Regions from separate parts of the Methylobacillus pratensis genome, predicted to be linked through region 2. Evidence: riboswitches for the same ligand, from Rfam matches in the RefSeq annotation. Region 2 holds a riboswitch; the other holds the start of a gene.
The links. A riboswitch is a leader RNA that binds a small molecule or an ion and turns the genes downstream of it on or off. The one in region 2 is predicted to bind thiamine pyrophosphate.

Region 1 (7,845 bases), on a different contig from region 2:
CCAGCACCCAGGCCGAGCGCCACCACGGGATAAGTGCGCAATGCCAGCTCACGCCCGCCGATGAAGCCCACCAAGGCCGCCTTGAATATGCTGTTGCTGATAACCGCCAGCACGATGCCCTGCACCGCGACATGGCTGCCAAGCTCATTGCGCGCGCTGCGCGAAAGGGACAAGGTGATCGCATCCACATCGGCGATCCCAGCCAGGAGGGAAACCAGGTAGACGCCGGCATCTCCCCAGTAACGCCTGCCCGCCTCCACCAGGAACAGGATCAATGTCAGCAGCAAGGCGAACCGCAGCGCGGGCCCTAGCTCGAACGGGTTGCGCAGCGGGGTTTCAGCGTTTGCCGGCTCTTCCTTGACAGCCCGCCGCCAGAAAACAGCCGCCCCTGCCATATAGACCAGGAACATGGTGCCCAGCGACCAGGCCAGCGGCGGCAACAGGGAGGCATTGACGACGGCGACTTCCAGCAGCACGCGCGGGAACATCAGGCCCGACGTAGCCAGCAATCCGGCAGCGAGCAGCTTGTGCAGGCTCTTGGAAGACAAGCGCGACAGGGTCAATGTCATGGCCGTGGAGGAAACCAGGCTGCCGAGGATGGCGGTGAGCATCAAGCCGTAGCGCGTGCCGGTCAGGCGCACGGCAATATAGGCAATGAAGCTGAGGGCGGCGATCAGCACCACCATCCACCAGGTGGTGTAAGGATTGAATACCTGCCAGGGGTCGTAAGTCTGGTTCGGCAGCACCGGCAGCATGACCACGGAGATGAACAGCAGCTTCAACGCGCCGGAAAGCTCGGTCTCGCTCAAGCGTTTCAGCAGCGAATGCAGCACATTCTTGAGGCTAAGCAGCAAAGCCACCACCACCGCCCCGGCGCTGGCGAGCATGACGTAATCCGAGAGCGCCAGGCTGCCCAGCAGGAAAGTGATCAACAGCGCCAGCTCGCTGGTAATGCCTTGGTCTCCGGTACGGCGCAAATCACCGACATAGGCGATGCTGACGACCAGCATCAGCGCCACCAGCACCGTCACCCAGACCGCTATGCCGAGATGCTGACTGAGCAAGGCGCTCAAGCCGCCGAGCAGGCCGGTGAGGGCAAAAGTACGTATCCCCGCGCTCTGGTAGGACTCCTTCTCGTCGCGCTCCTGCCAGCCACGCTCGGCGCCGATCAATAGTCCTGCCCCCAGGGCGATGAGCAGGTTGAGCATGACTTCTATAGAAATGGACGCAGGCATAAGGTAGCTTTCTCAAACAATACTTAGAGCCTGTTCATCATACATGAGGGCGCAATATCCGAAACAGGCTCCGGAAACGGGAAAAGCCTAGCCCATGCTACTTTCTCGCAGGCCTCGCCAGGCCCAGGTGGCCGCGCAATGTCGCGTGCTCGTAATCTTCGCGGAACAGGCCGCGCCGCTGCAGGATGGGAATCACCTGGTCGACGAAATCCCGCACGCTGTCGGGCTGCACCGGCGGCATCAGGTTGAAGCCGTCGGCGCCGCCGTTGTGGAACCAATGTTCCATCTCGTTCGCCACCTGTTCCGGCGTGCCGACCATGGTGCAATGCCCTCCTCCGGCGGCCAGGCGGCCCAATAGCTGGCGCACCGTGGGCCGCTCGGTTTCGATAATGCGCAGCACGGTGGCATAGCGCCCCTTGGGGCCGGTGAAGGCCTCCAGCGGCGGCAATGGCGGCACCGGGGCGTCGAGCTCCCAATCCAAGCAGTCCTGGTCGATGAACAACTGCAATTGCCGCAACGAGGTTTCCGCTGGCAACAGTTCATCCAGCTCGCGCTGCTTGGCGCGCGCCCCTTCTTCAGTCGAGCCGATGAAAGTCACCAGGCCTGGCAGGATGGGCACGTCCACCTGCCGCCCGGCGGCCTTGACCCTGGCCTTGACGTCGCGGTAATAGGCCTGGGCCGATGGCAAGTCGTAGGCCACGGCATAGATCGCCTCGGCGTATTTCGCCGCCAGCGCGCGTCCATGGTCGGAAGCCCCGGCCTGGAACAGCACGGGGTTGCCTTGCGGCGGACGCGGCACGGTCAACGGCCCGTCGACGAGGAAATGCCTGCCATGGTGGTTGATCTGGCGCACCCGGCTTTCGTCGACGTAATCTCCGGCGCGGTCGTTGAGCAAGGCGCCGTCGTCCCAGCTATCCCACAACTGCAATACCGCCTGGATGAACTCTTCCGCCCGGGCATAACGCTCGGCGTGGCCTGGCATGGCCTCATAGCCATGGTTCCTGGCCTCGACGTCGAACATGGAAGTCACCACGTTCCAGCCCGCGCGCCCGCCGGAAATATGATCGAGCGAGGCCATGAGCCGCGCGGCATGGAACGGCGTGAAGAAGGTGCTGGAAATCGTGCTCACCAAGCCGATGTGCCGGGTGGCGCGGCTGATGGCGGTGAGCATGGTCACCGGCTCCAGGAACCAGCGCGGGCCGTCGGTGATATTGTTGGTGGCGTGGCCGTCGGCAAGGAACACCGCATCGAGCTTGCCGCGCTCGGCCAGCTGCGCCATTTCCTCGTAATAGCGGATCTCGCCCAGCCGCTCGACCTGGGAATCCGGATGGCGCCAGGCTGCGTTGTGGTGGCCGCAGCCGAACAGGAACAGGTTGATGTGCATCATGGCAGAACAAGAGCCTCTTTAGTGAATTCAGGAATGGCAGGTGCAGCGATCCTGGCTAACAGCCTTGCCGCAGACAGTACAAACATTGCGGCAAAGCAGGGCAACAACGCCAGGAAGGTTTTGTCAGCCGCTCTAGTTCTTGACCAGGCCGCCATCAACCACCAGGTTCTGCCCCGTCACAGCGCGCGACCAGGGCGAGGCGAAAAACAGCACTGCGTCGGCGAACTCTTCCGGCGTGGTGACGCGGCGCAACGGCGTGCTCGCCGCAATCAGGTCGAACACGGCATCCGGCGTGGCGGCCGAGGCGTCGGTCGTGCGCAACAGGCCGCCCGACACCATATTGACGGTGATGCCGTCAGGCCCCAGGTCCTGCGACAAGGTGCGCGTGAGGGAAAGCAGCGCCGCCTTGGCGGCTGTGTAATCGTGGTAAGGCACTACCGGATTCTGGAACAGGTTGGTGCCGATATTCACCACCCGGCCGCCGCCCTGCACGCGCATGCCGGGCAAACACGCCTGGACGGTATTGAGCGCGCCGCGCACCACGCCTTCGAATTGTTGCTGCAACCCTTCCCAGCCGAGGTCATGCGCATGCGCCCGCGCATCGCCGTTGAACTTGAAGTCAGGCAAGGCGTTGTTGACCACAACGGTGATCGGCCTACCGAAATGCGTTTGCGCCTGCTGCGCCATCGCCCGTACGGCCGCGGCATCGCTCACGTCCGCCTGGATCGCCAAGGCCCGTCCCGGCGCTTCATCCGCCAAGGCCGCCGCAGCCTCCGCGCTGTGAAGGTAGTTCACAACCACGCTCGCCCCCTGGTCGAGGAAAGCGCGGGCGATATGCCGGCCCAGCCCGCGGCCCGCGCCGGTGACGAGCACGAGTTGTTCTTGAATGGGAAGTAAGGATAGAGATGGGCTGCTCATGCGATTCCTTTGCAATGTGTCATGGCAAAGGAATGCGCAGCAAAAGAGTAAGCTGCGACAGGCATTCCTCCGCCAGTATGATCTGGATCAGGTATACGGGTGTGTTCTCAGCCCTGAAGCAGATACTGCAACAAGGCACCCCGTGCCGAAAGACAGAACCATAGCATGGAATATAAAGAATTCACATCCGGCACCATGTGAAAATCACCATGAAAATCGTTATAATCTGGCACCGAAACGGCAAAACCTTATTGGGCCGTTTCAATCCTGGGGGAGCCGCTTGCGGCTGAGAAATGGCAATTGCCATGACCCTTAATACTTGATCCAGATCATGCTGGCGAAGGGAAGGAAATAGCGCATCCATCATTGTGCGTACTCCTTGTCGTTCGTCGATTACAGGAGTCACCACGCAATGCTCAGTACACAAGCCGCCCTCGCCTGGCTAGTCTTTTTCGCCGCCATGTTCGCCATTGCCGGCATGGCCTATTCGCGCAAATTCCGCGGCAACCTTGAAGAATACATCGTCGCGCGCAACAGCCAGGGCACGCTCGCCAGCATCATGACCCTGCTGGCCTCGTCGCTGGGCGCGTGGATATTGTTCTCCCCCGCGCAGGCGGCGACCTGGGGCGGCCTGACTGCCGTGATCGGCTACGCCATCGGCGCCATGTCGCCGCGCATCGCCATGATCCCGCTCGGCAAGCGCATGCGCGAACTCATGCCCAACGGCCACTCCCTCACCGAGTTCCTGGTTGCGCGCTACGGCAAGCCCATGTACCTGCTCGCACTGACCATCATGCTGTTCTACCTGTTCATCGCCATGAGCGCCGAGATCACCGCTATCGCCAAGATGGTGACATTGCTCGCGCCCGTGCCGCTTTGGGCCACTGCCGCCATCGTGCTCGGCTTCACCCTGCTCTACACCACCTACGGCGGCCTGCGCGCCTCCATCTTCACCGACAAGGTGCAGATCGTCATCATCATCCCGTTGCTGGCGGCGCTGGTCTTCATCGGCTGGCAGGCCACCGGCGGCATTGCCCCGGTCGCGGAAAAGCTGCAGCAAACCGCGCCGCAGCTGATCAACCTTGAGGATATCGGCGGCATCAAGGCCGGGCTGACCTTTTTCGTCGCCATCCTGCTCACCGGCATCTTCCACCAAGGCAACTGGCAGCGCATCTACTCCGCCAAGGACATTCCCACCATGCGCAACGGCTTCCTGCTCGGCGGCATTCTCGTCGTGCCTTTCATCTTCATCATGGGCCTATTCGGGCTGGCCTTCATGGCGATGACACCGGATGGCGACAGCTCAGTGGCCTTGTTCAGCGTGGTCATGCCCAATATCCCGCTCTGGCTGGCCGTTGCCCTGATTCCGCTCGGCATCTCGCTGGTGATGTGCAGCGCAGACACGGCCATCAGCGCCATCTCGAGCATCGTGGCAGTGGATATCGGCCGGGTGATGCCGAAGAGCAGCGCCGCCAGCCTGATGCGCCTGTCGCGATGGCTGGTGCTGCTGGTTGCGGTTCCCGTCCTGCTCGTCGCCGCGCAAGGCTATAGCGTGCTCTACCTGTTCCTGCTCGCCGACCTGCTCTGCGCCGCCGCGGCATTCCCGGTGTTCTTCGGGCTGTTCAGCCGTTCCCACACCGGCCGCGAAGCCGTCATAGGCACCACTGCAGGGCTCGCCGCCGGCCTGTCCATGTTCCCCATGCCCAACCAGCCGGTGGCGCATTTGCTGGAATCCTTCCTGCTCGCCGCCCTGGTCCCGGTCGCCGTGATTATCCTCATGCGCCTTATCAAACGCCGCCAACAGCATTTCGACCTCACCACGCTGAACAACGGCATCCGCAAACTGGATAGCGAGCAGCTTTGAGATGACACGGCCTTGTTGACAAGTCTTTCCCGACGCGGCCATTATCTAAACCGTAAGACACCGGATATTGTCATCTAAACAACACGGGAGGATCGCATGAATACGGAATGGAACAGTATGTGGGGCGCGGTACAAACCGGCCTCGGCGACAACATGCTTCAACTGCTGGGCGCGCTGGCCATCCTCGTGCTGGGCTGGCTGTTCGCGGTGCTAGTGCGGGCCGGCGTGCGGCGCGGCCTGGGCATGGCAGGCACCAACCGCCGCTTTGCGCAATTGACCGGGCAGACCGGGAAGCCGGTGGATATCGAAAAAGGCGTGGCCGTCAGCCTGTTCTGGATCGTGCTGCTGTTCACCTTCGTCGCGGTGCTCAATTCTCTCGACCTAGCCATGGTATCCGGCCCGTTCGCCGCACTGCTCACCGAAATGTTCGCCTACGCGCCGCGCATTCTCGCAGCCCTGATACTGGCGCTGGTCGCCTGGTTGCTGGCCAGCCTGGTGCGCGCGCTCATCACGCGCGTGCTGGCGAAGACCACGCTGGATGAAAGGCTGGCCGAGCATGCCGGCATGGCGCCCATCAGCGACGGCCTGGCCCAGGCGCTGTTCTGGCTGGTGATATTGCTGTTCGTGCCGGCCGTGTTGGGGGCGCTGCAACTGCAAGGCCTGCTCGACCCGCTGCGCGACATGGTGGCAAGGGCACTCGACATCCTGCCCAATGCCGTCGCTGCGCTGGTGATCGGCGGCGTCGGCTGGATCGTCGCCACGGTGCTACGCAACCTGGTCAGCAACCTGCTGCGCACCGCCGGCGCCGACAATCTCGGCCAGCGCGCCGGCATAACGGAAACGTTGCGCCTGTCGCACGTGGGCGGCTTGCTGGTATTCATCGCGGTGTTCTTGCCGTCGCTGATCGCCGCGCTCGACGCCCTGCGCATCGAGTCGATTTCCCGCCCGGCCACCGACATGCTGTCCATGTTCCTGGCTGCCGTGCCGCACATCATCGCTGCCGGCCTAATCCTCGCGGTCACCTGGCTGGTGGGCTCGTTTGCTTCGCGCCTGCTGGCCAGTCTGCTGCAAACGCTCGGCTTCGATACCCTGCCGGCGCGCGTCGGGCTCGGCCATGCTTTTGAAGGCAAATCGGCTTCCGGTTTCGTCGGCAAGGTCGCGCTGTTCTTCGCCATGCTGTTCGCCGCGGTGGAAGCCGCCAACCAGCTCGGCTTCCTGCAGGTTGGCGACATCGTCGCCACCTTCATCCGCTTCGGCGGCGACGTGCTGCTCGGCTCGGTGATCCTGGTGATCGGCTTCTGGCTGGCCGGCTTGGCGCATGAAGCCATCGACCGCGCCGCCGGCCCCAACAGCCGCGGCCTGGCGCGAATCGCCCGCTTCGCCATCCTCGGCCTGGTGGTCGCCATGGGCCTGCGCGCCATGGGCATCGCCGACGACATCGTCAACCTGGCATTCGGCCTGACGCTAGGCGCTATTGCGGTGGCAGTTGCCCTATCCTTCGGCCTCGGCGGACGCGAGGCGGCCGGCAAGCTGATGGAACACTGGCTGGCGAAATTCCGCCAGGACGACAAGCGCGATTGAGATGATGTGAAGCAAGGCTCTTCGAGCGAAAGCCGTTCAGCGAAGCTGGACGGCTTTTTTATGAACTGCACGACAACATGGAACACCCTGCCTTGTGCCTGGCCCAATCCGGCCGCAGGGCGGCAAAACGCTCCTTGCCCTGCTGCTCGTCATAAGGCTTGCGCAGCACGTCCAGCAGCTCTTCTATCATGCTGGTATCGCCCGTGTCGGCCAGGTCTATGGCCTGTTGGGCAAGGTAGTTGCGCAGCACGTAACGCGGATTGACCCGGTTCATGGCCTCGCGCCGCTCCGCCGGGTCGCGCCCGTCCGCGAGCGTCGCCTGTGCGTATTGCTTGAGCCAGTCGCCGAACTTGGGCTTGAACGTTTCCCATAGTGCAGGGCTATAGGCTGCGCTCTGCAATACCCCCAAGTCGGGCTGGGCGGAATCCACCCAAGCCAGCCTGCGGAAAAACTCGGTCATGTCGATCTCGGCCTGGGTCATGAGGCCGAACACTTCATTGAGCAAGGGCTCATAGTCGTCGCGCCATGCGCTGAAGCCGAACTTGGCGGCCAGCACGGCGCCCCATTCCTTGTTGTAGGCCTGGTCGTAAAGCATGAGGCCTTCGTCGTAGATCTCGCGCTCGGGCTTCAAGGCATATAGCGCCTGCGCCAGGCGCTCCAGGTTCCAGCGCGCGATGTCGGGCTGGCGGCCGAAGCAATAGCGGCGGCCTGCCGCGTCGGTGGTGTTGGGAGTCCAGCCCGGGTCGAAGTTGTCCACCCAGCCGTATGGGCCGTAATCGATGGTCAGGCCGAGAATGGACATATTGTCGGTGTTCATCACGCCGTGCACGAAGCCCACGCGCATCCATTGCGCAATCAGG
Region 2 (7,845 bases):
AAACTAAGCTTGGTGACGGGTGTCAGCTATGACAAGCGTGACACTATTAAGGCTGAAGGTTTAAACAATTCAAATCAGATTTACGATTTCCCGAATGGCGATGCTCATGCGTGGAATCCCCAGGCTGGTTTGTTCTATAAACCAACAGAGGATAGCGACATTCACTTCACAGTGGCCAGGAAAAGCCGCTTTGCAACCATGAAAGATCGTTTCTCTGGCCGTTTCGGTCGTGCGGTGCCCAATCCTGGCCTAGATACAGAAAGAGCAACCCATTATGAACTGGGTGCTGGTGCTTTTGTACTGCCAGAATTAAAACTGCAAGGAGCGGTATTTTTTATTGATACCAAAGACATGATCCAGTCTGTCAGCTTGCCAAATTCCGCTTGTTCCGCAGGCGGAGGCCAATGCTTCCAGTTCCGCAATATCGGCAAAGTAGAAAGCCAGGGGATCGAGTTGAGCGCAACCTGGTTTGCGAGTGATGATGTTGAATTGGGCGGTAACTACACCTTTATCAACCGTGACAACCTCAGCAATGACCAACGCTTGACCAATGTGCCTCGTCAGAAGCTGTTTGCATACGGTAAATGGAAAGTGAATAGCGCCTTGCAAGTGCTGGCAAGTGTCGAAGCGGCATCATCGCGTTACTCCCGCCAGGACTCCACAGTCACTGATTGGCTGTCAGCCAAAGGCTATGCGACTGGTAACATTAAGGCCATGTATGCAGTCAATGCCGATTGGTTTGCCGAGGCTGGTATCAACAACATACTAGACAAAAACTATGCATATACTGAAGGCTTCTACATGGAAGGCCGCAATATGTTTGTCAACGTAACACGCAAGTTTTAAATAGTTAACTAATAGATAGGAAACCCAATGGTCAGCGCTCTCACTATCAAGGCAGCATTGCGCTGGCCGACCCGAATTCTCGTTGTCTGGCTGCTGCTTATTAGCCAGATATCATTGGCCGAGACGGCCAAAGTGGTCGTCATGACCAGCTATCCGCAAGAAGTCGTTTCGCAGGTCGAAGCGGCTTTTGAAAAGCAGTATCCACAATACAAATTAGAAGTACTCTGGCGCCAATCGCGCGATGCGATGGCTTATTTCAAGGAATCCGGTCAAGCTGTCGATGTTTATTGGACGCCTGCCCAGCGCAATTTCGCCCAGCTGGAGAAAATGCAGGCGTTCCAGCCGTTGGATATCAACCTGGATGGACTGCCTGAAACCGTCAACGGCTTTCCCTTGCGCGAAGGCCACCATATTGCCACGGAGATTGCCGGATACGGCATCGTGAGCAACCCGCAGGCCCTGGCCGCCGCCGGACTGCCTGTTCCCCATGACTGGACAGACCTCAGCCAGCCGGGGTTCAAAGGCAAGGTAGCGCTGCCCATCCCTTCCAAGGTCGGCTATGCGCCGCCGCTCATTGATATCCTGTTGCAAGGTTACGGCTGGCAGGCGGGCTGGAACCTGTTGCAGGCCATCTCCGCCAATGCGGAGCTGGTGACTGCGGGCGCGACTTTCGTCACTGACGATGTTGCCAGCGGCCGCCTGTTCGCAGGGCTGACCATCGATTTCTTCACGGCATCCGCCATTGCCAACGGTGCGCCATTGCAGTTTGCCTACCCTAAATTGACTGGCTATTCCCCTGCTCACGTCGCCATCATGAAGCATGCGGTCAACCCCGAAGGCGCGAAGGCGTTCAGCGCATTCGTGCTCTCCGAACAAGGCCAGCGGCTATTGTTCCACCCCGATATCCGCAAGTTGCCGGTCAGGCCTTCGGTGTACGCAGACAAACCTGCCGGTTACTTCAATCCATTCGAGAACAATCCGGCCTTTGTGTACGACAACCGTCGCGGGCTAGCGCGCCAAGAGGCCACCAATGCGCTGTTCGATGCCATCATCACCCTCAACTTGGCGCCCCTGCAACAGGCAATCAGCGCCATCGAGAATGCAAGCGCCAAGCTGGGCGCCGATGCGCCGCAAGTGACCAAGGCCAGGGAGCTGCTGCAAAAGTTACCGATCGACGAAACCGCGGCAGAATCCCTGCAGCCTCCCCAGCAAGCGGACATCAGCCGGTGGCAGCAAGTCATGCACAAGCGCTACCAGGAAGCCGCCCGCATCGCGTCACAGCCGTAATCCTGGGGCTATGCGCAGCATCCTGTCCCTCGCTGTTTGCATTCTCACCCTGGCTCCAGCCGCTACCCACGGCGATGAACCGGTGCAGGTACTGACCCGCCTCTCGAGCCGCGAAGCCTATAACCAGCCCATACATCCGCTTTCCTCGCAAGAAAACCTGCAGTTCCAGCTAGGCCGCGGGCTGGTCCGGCAAAGCTGGATCATTTCCCCGGCGCAAGACCGCGATATTGCCGGGCTGGGGCCTTTGTATAACCGTAACTCCTGCATTGCCTGTCATGCCAAGAACGGGCGCGGCTTCGCGCCTGACGGCCCGGAAGAATCCATGCGCGCCATGCTGGTCCGCCTGAGCGTCCCTGGCAAGGCACCTAAAGGCGGCCCGCAGCCCCATCCATTATATGGCGACCAGTTACAGGAATTCGGCGCGCCTGGCGTCGAGGCCGAAGGCCGCGCCCATGTGCGTTACGAGGAAAGCGAAATATCATTGAACGGCGGAGAGCGCGTGCGCCTGCGCAAACCGACCATCACATTCAGCAACCTGGCCTATGGCCCGCTACCGGACGACCTGCAAACCTCGGCCCGCATCGCGCCCGCCATCTATGGCATGGGCCTGCTCGAAGCCATTGCGGACAGCACCCTGATGGCACTGGAATCGCAGCCCAAGCCCGGCAAGATCAATGGAAGGCTCAACCGCGTCTGGAGCATGGAGCAGCAACGACACGTGATCGGGCGCTTTGGCTGGAAGGCCAATGTGGCGACGCTGCGCGAGCAGACGGCAAGCGCTCTGGCCGGCGATATGGGCTTGTCCTCCTACTTGTTTCCCCATGGCAATTGCGCCGAAGGTCAAACAGCCTGCCAGCACGCCCCCGTATCGGGCACGCCAGAAATCACGGCGACCCAGCTCGCGCAAATGGAGCTCTACCAGTTGGCGCTTGCCGTGCCCTCGCCGCGCCATCAGGAAGATTCGCGGGTGCAACGGGGCGCCGCACTGTTCCGCCAGGCGCAATGCGCGGCCTGCCACCTGCCTGAAGTCAGGACAAACGAATTCCCCAGGCTGGCCGCACTGGGCAACCAAAGCATCGCCCCCTACACGGACCTGCTGTTGCACGACATGGGGCCGGAACTGGCGGACCACCGCCCGGACTTTTCCGCCACTGGCAGCGAGTGGCGCACCCCGCCGCTCTGGGGGATCGGCCTCGCGAAGCAGGTGGAGCCGAACGCAGGCTTCCTGCACGATGGCCGCGCCAGGACTATCCTGGAAGCCATCCTGTGGCACGGCGGCGAGGCGCAGGAGTCCCGCAACATGGTGCAGCAGATGTCTCCGCTGGACCGGCAATTGCTGCTGGATTTTGTCGAATCACTTTAAGAGCCGCGAACAAAACCCAGCGAAGCGATTCTGGCTAGACGCTCTGCTGCAGACAGTACAACTAGTACGGCAAGGCAGAGCAACAACGCCAGAAGGGTTTTGTTAGCGGCTCTAAGCCTCGGTAATCTTGCGGCGAAAAGGCTATGATATGCCTGTCGATTACATCCCTTGCCATGCCTTTACACCATGATCGCCATTCTTGAAGCCAAGCGTGCCGGCCTGCTCTCGCGCCGGTATTGGTCCCGCAACATCATGTCGGGGCTGATCGTCGGGGTCGTCGCCCTTCCTCTCGCCATGGCGTTCGCGATCGCCTCCGGCGCCAAGCCCGAGCAAGGCTTGTACACGGCGATTGTCGCCGGCACGCTGGCCTCCCTGTTCGGCGGCAGCCGCCTGCAGATTACCGGGCCGACAGGGGCGTTCATCGTCATCCTGTCCGGCATTACGGCAAAATACGGCATTGCAGGCCTGCAGATCGCCACTCTGATGGCGGGCATCATGCTGCTCGTCATGGGGCTGACGCGCATGGGCAGCGTGATCCGCTATATCCCGGAACCGGTGATCATCGGTTTCACCAGCGGGATCGCCGTCATCATCTTCGTCGGGCAATGGCAGGATTTTTTCGGCCTCACGCCCCAAGCCTCGCATCACTTCCACGAGAAACTCTGGCACCTGTTGGAAGCCCTGCCGCAGCTGCAATGGCAGACCGCATTGCTTGGCGTGTTCACGCTGGCAGTGCTGCTCCTGTCCAACCGCTATCTGAAAAAAATTCCCGGCCCCTTGGTCGCGATCGTGGCGGCCACTATCGTGCAGTCTGTCTTTCAACCTGAACAGGTTGCCACCATAGGCAGCGCGTTCGGCGGCATCCCGCAGGCTTTGCCGCATTTTGCCCTGCCCGAGGGCATCAGCCCTGCCGTCATGATAGAGCTGATCGGCCCAGCCTTCACCATTGCGCTGCTTGGCGCCATCGAGTCGTTGCTCTCGGCCGTCGTTGCCGACAATATGGCAGGCACGCGCCACCAATCCAACCAGGAACTGATCGGGCAGGGCATTGCCAACATCGCCTCGCCATTGTTCGGCGGGTTCGCCGCCACCGGCGCGCTGGCCCGCACCGCGACCAATATCCGCAACGGGGCCAACAGCCCGTTATCCGGCATCGTGCATGCGGTCACCTTGGTCTTGATCGTGGTCTTGCTGGCGCCATTGGCCGTGAATATCCCGCTGGCGGCGCTCGCGGCCATCCTGTTCGTGGTGGCCTACAACATGAGCGAGGCGCATCGCTTCCTGCACATGGCGAGGACAGCGCCGCGCGCGGATGTGGCGGTGCTGCTGATCACCTTCCTGCTCACCGTGTTCAGCGACCTGGTGATTGCCGTCAATATCGGCGTCGTGCTTGCCGCATTGTTGTTCATGAAGCGCATGGCGGACACGGTGAACGTGACGCAACTGAGTGACGATGACTTGCAGCAGGAATACGGCCAGCGCGAATGGCGCCTGCCATCGAGCACGCTGGTCTATCGCCTGGAAGGGCCGTTCTTCTTCGGTGCTGCCGAGCACTTGCAGCACCGCCTGCAAACCCTGCGCGAGGATACCGACACCATTGTGCTGAGAATGTCGCGCGTGCCGATCATGGACGCCACCGGCATGCAGGCATTGTGGAACCTGCTGGACACTTGCAGACAGCACCAGATCCGGCTGGTGATCGCCGAGGCCAGGCCCAACATCCTGGAAAAGCTGCGCCGCGCGGGGCTCACCAGCCAGATCGGCGAGCATAATGTGCTGCCGCACCTGCACTTGCTGTGGCCGGAAGCTCCTTCCCCCGCCTCTCTCCATTGAATGGCGTTGCACACTTTTCCGTACGACCCGATTGAGCACGCGTTAATTGGCTACATGCGTAGCATGCAACCCTGTTTGCAACGAAAATTGGCATTTTCCGCGCATTCTTTGTTAGTATACGACCCACGCTAGGGGTCCTGAAGAGCCGATCTTCGGGTGAGACATACCCTTGAACCTGACCTGGATAATGCCAGCGTAGGAAAGCGCAAAGCCACTCAAAGTCGATTCATTTCCCCCGAGGTAGGCCCTTTGTCCGTTCCTGCGCGTGCTTTTCCTCAACGCGAGTGAACACACAATGCCTGCTTTTACTTTCCGTCAAAAACTCAGCATGCTGGCCGTTGCCTGCGCTTATGCGCCTGCCGCGCTGGCACAGACCGCCGATAACAGCGATAACGCACTGCCGGAGGTCGTCGTCACCTCCGCATCGACTGATGGCGTGGCGCGCCGCGCCAGCATCGGCAGCTTCCCTGAAACATCGTTGCTGCAAACGCCAGCATCGGTCAACGTGATCACGCAGGAGCAGATGCAGGACCGCAGCGTACGCTCCGCGACCGACGCGGTGAAGTGGGATGCCAGCGTGCAAAACTCCTACAACGCGGTCGGCCTGGCCGACTGGTTCGCGATCCGCGGCTTCGTGCTCGACCAGGGCGCCAACTATCGCAAGGACGGCATGGTGATTCTTGCGCAGGCCAGGGTGCCGATGGAAAACAAGGAGCGCATCGAGATACTGAAAGGCCTCGCCGGCCTGCAGGCAGGGATCGCCGCGTCGGGCGGCATGCTCAACTACGTGACCAAGCGCCCTACCGACGCTCCGCTGCGTTCGGCAACGTTCGAGGTGCGTGAACGCGGCACGGTGTACGGCGCGGTAGACCTGGGCGGGCGCTCCGAGGACGGCGTCTTCGGTTACCGCATCAATGCCGCGGCGGAAGACATCAAGTCGTATGTCGACGGCTCGACAGGCAACCGCAACTTCATTTCGGGCGCGTTTGACTTCCGGCTGAGCGAACGCGCGCTGTTGCAGCTTGATCTCGACTACCAGCACAAGTCGCAACTGACCGTGCCCGGGTTCCAGTTGCTCGGGCCGGAGCAACGCATTCCGACCGGCATCCGCGCCAAGCAGATGCTCAATGACCAGTCCTGGAGCCGTCCCGTCGTCGATGACAGCTACAACCTCGGCGTGAAATTCGACTATGCGTTGAATGACGATTGGCGCACCATCCTGCAAGCCAACCAATCGACCTTGCATCGTGATGATGCGGTGACCTTGCCTTCCGGCTGCCAGGCGCAAGGGCTGATCGTCGGCTATTGCAGCGACGGCGGCTATTCGATGTACGACTTGCGCCGCAAGAACGACAAGCGCTCGATCACGACGACCCAGGCCCTGCTGCAGGGGAGCTTCACGACAGGCGGCGTGCGCCACGAGCTGACCACAGGCGTATCCACGCTGAACCGTCGCGACCACTTTGCCGATTACGTATTCAACTATGTCGGCGAAAGCAATATCTATAATCCGGTCTACTACGATAATTTCGCGCTCGCCGACGTCAATCCGGTGCATTTGCGCCGCAAGGATGAGGAGCGTGCAATATTCGTGCAGGATGTCATGGCGCTCACTGACCAACTCAGGTTGCACGCTGGCGTGCGCTACGTGCAGCTCAAGCGCGACCAGTTCAATGCCTCGGGCGAGACGACGCGGCGTACGGATGACGATTTTGTCTTGCCGAGCTTCGCCCTGCTCTACAACCTTCAGCCGTCACTGGCGGTTTACGGCTCGTATTCGCAAGGCCTGGAACCGGGCGGCACGGCGCCGACCGGCACCACCAACGCCGAAATCATCATGGACCCCAGCAGGTCCAGGCAGCTTGAACTCGGCGTGAAAGCTGACGTGACAAGCAATGTCAGCCTGTCTGCCGCCGTATTCCAGATCAAGCGCAACCACGAATACGTCGATGCCACGCCGACCTATGTCATCAACGGCACGCAGGTCAACCGTGGCTTGGAATTCGCCGCACAGGGGCGTGTCACGCGCGACTGGATGCTGGGCGCCAGCTTTACCGCGCTGCAGGCCAAGGCCGAAGGCACGGACGATGCGCGCATCGAGGGCAAGCAGGTCGGGAACGTGCCAAGGTTCAAGTCAGCGGTGTATAGCGAATATACTTGGCCAGGTTTGCCAGCCCTTAAACTGAACGCGACATGGCTCTACTCATCCAGCAAAAACTTCGCGCCGAACAACGAGATAGCGGCATTGAACAGGAAAGTGGAGGGCTACCACGTGCTGAACCTGGGCGCACGCTACACGGCCAAGCTCGGCAATACCGCAACCACCTTCCGCGCTGGCGTGGACAACGTGTTCAACAAGTTCTATTGGGGCGATGCATCCAGCGCTTTCGGGGGCTACCTGATCCCGGGCGCGCCGCGCGTATTCCGCGTGTCGGCGCAAATCGACTTCTGACCGATTCCTTAAATCAAAGAAAAGCCACCCAACTTTTGAAGTCATCGCATGGGAGCGTCATTTA

Region 1: linked by a shared signal. The riboswitch ahead of ACW4YW_RS11940 (sodium:solute symporter family transporter) and the one ahead of ACW4YW_RS10285 (TonB-dependent siderophore receptor) in region 2 are both predicted to bind thiamine pyrophosphate.

What each region holds. Positions count from the first base shown of each region.
Region 1 is NZ_JBSUSR010000005.1:220,252-228,096, forward strand. Features, by position in the region: gene ACW4YW_RS11925 (MgtC/SapB family protein) at 1-1,235, opposite strand, end outside; gene ACW4YW_RS11930 (LLM class flavin-dependent oxidoreductase) at 1,333-2,622, opposite strand; gene ACW4YW_RS11935 (3-oxoacyl-ACP reductase) at 2,755-3,540, opposite strand; TPP riboswitch at 3,588-3,693, opposite strand; TPP riboswitch at 3,800-3,903, shown strand; gene ACW4YW_RS11940 (sodium:solute symporter family transporter) at 3,953-5,404, shown strand; gene ACW4YW_RS11945 (mechanosensitive ion channel) at 5,501-6,985, shown strand; gene ACW4YW_RS11950 (protein adenylyltransferase SelO) at 7,044-7,845, opposite strand, start outside.
Region 2 is NZ_JBSUSR010000004.1:158,672-166,516, forward strand. Features, by position in the region: gene ACW4YW_RS10265 (TonB-dependent receptor plug domain-containing protein) at 1-846, shown strand, start outside; gene ACW4YW_RS10270 (ABC transporter substrate-binding protein) at 874-2,133, shown strand; gene ACW4YW_RS10275 (di-heme oxidoreductase family protein) at 2,144-3,496, shown strand; gene ACW4YW_RS10280 (SulP family inorganic anion transporter) at 3,683-5,329, shown strand; TPP riboswitch at 5,450-5,548, shown strand; gene ACW4YW_RS10285 (TonB-dependent siderophore receptor) at 5,625-7,781, shown strand.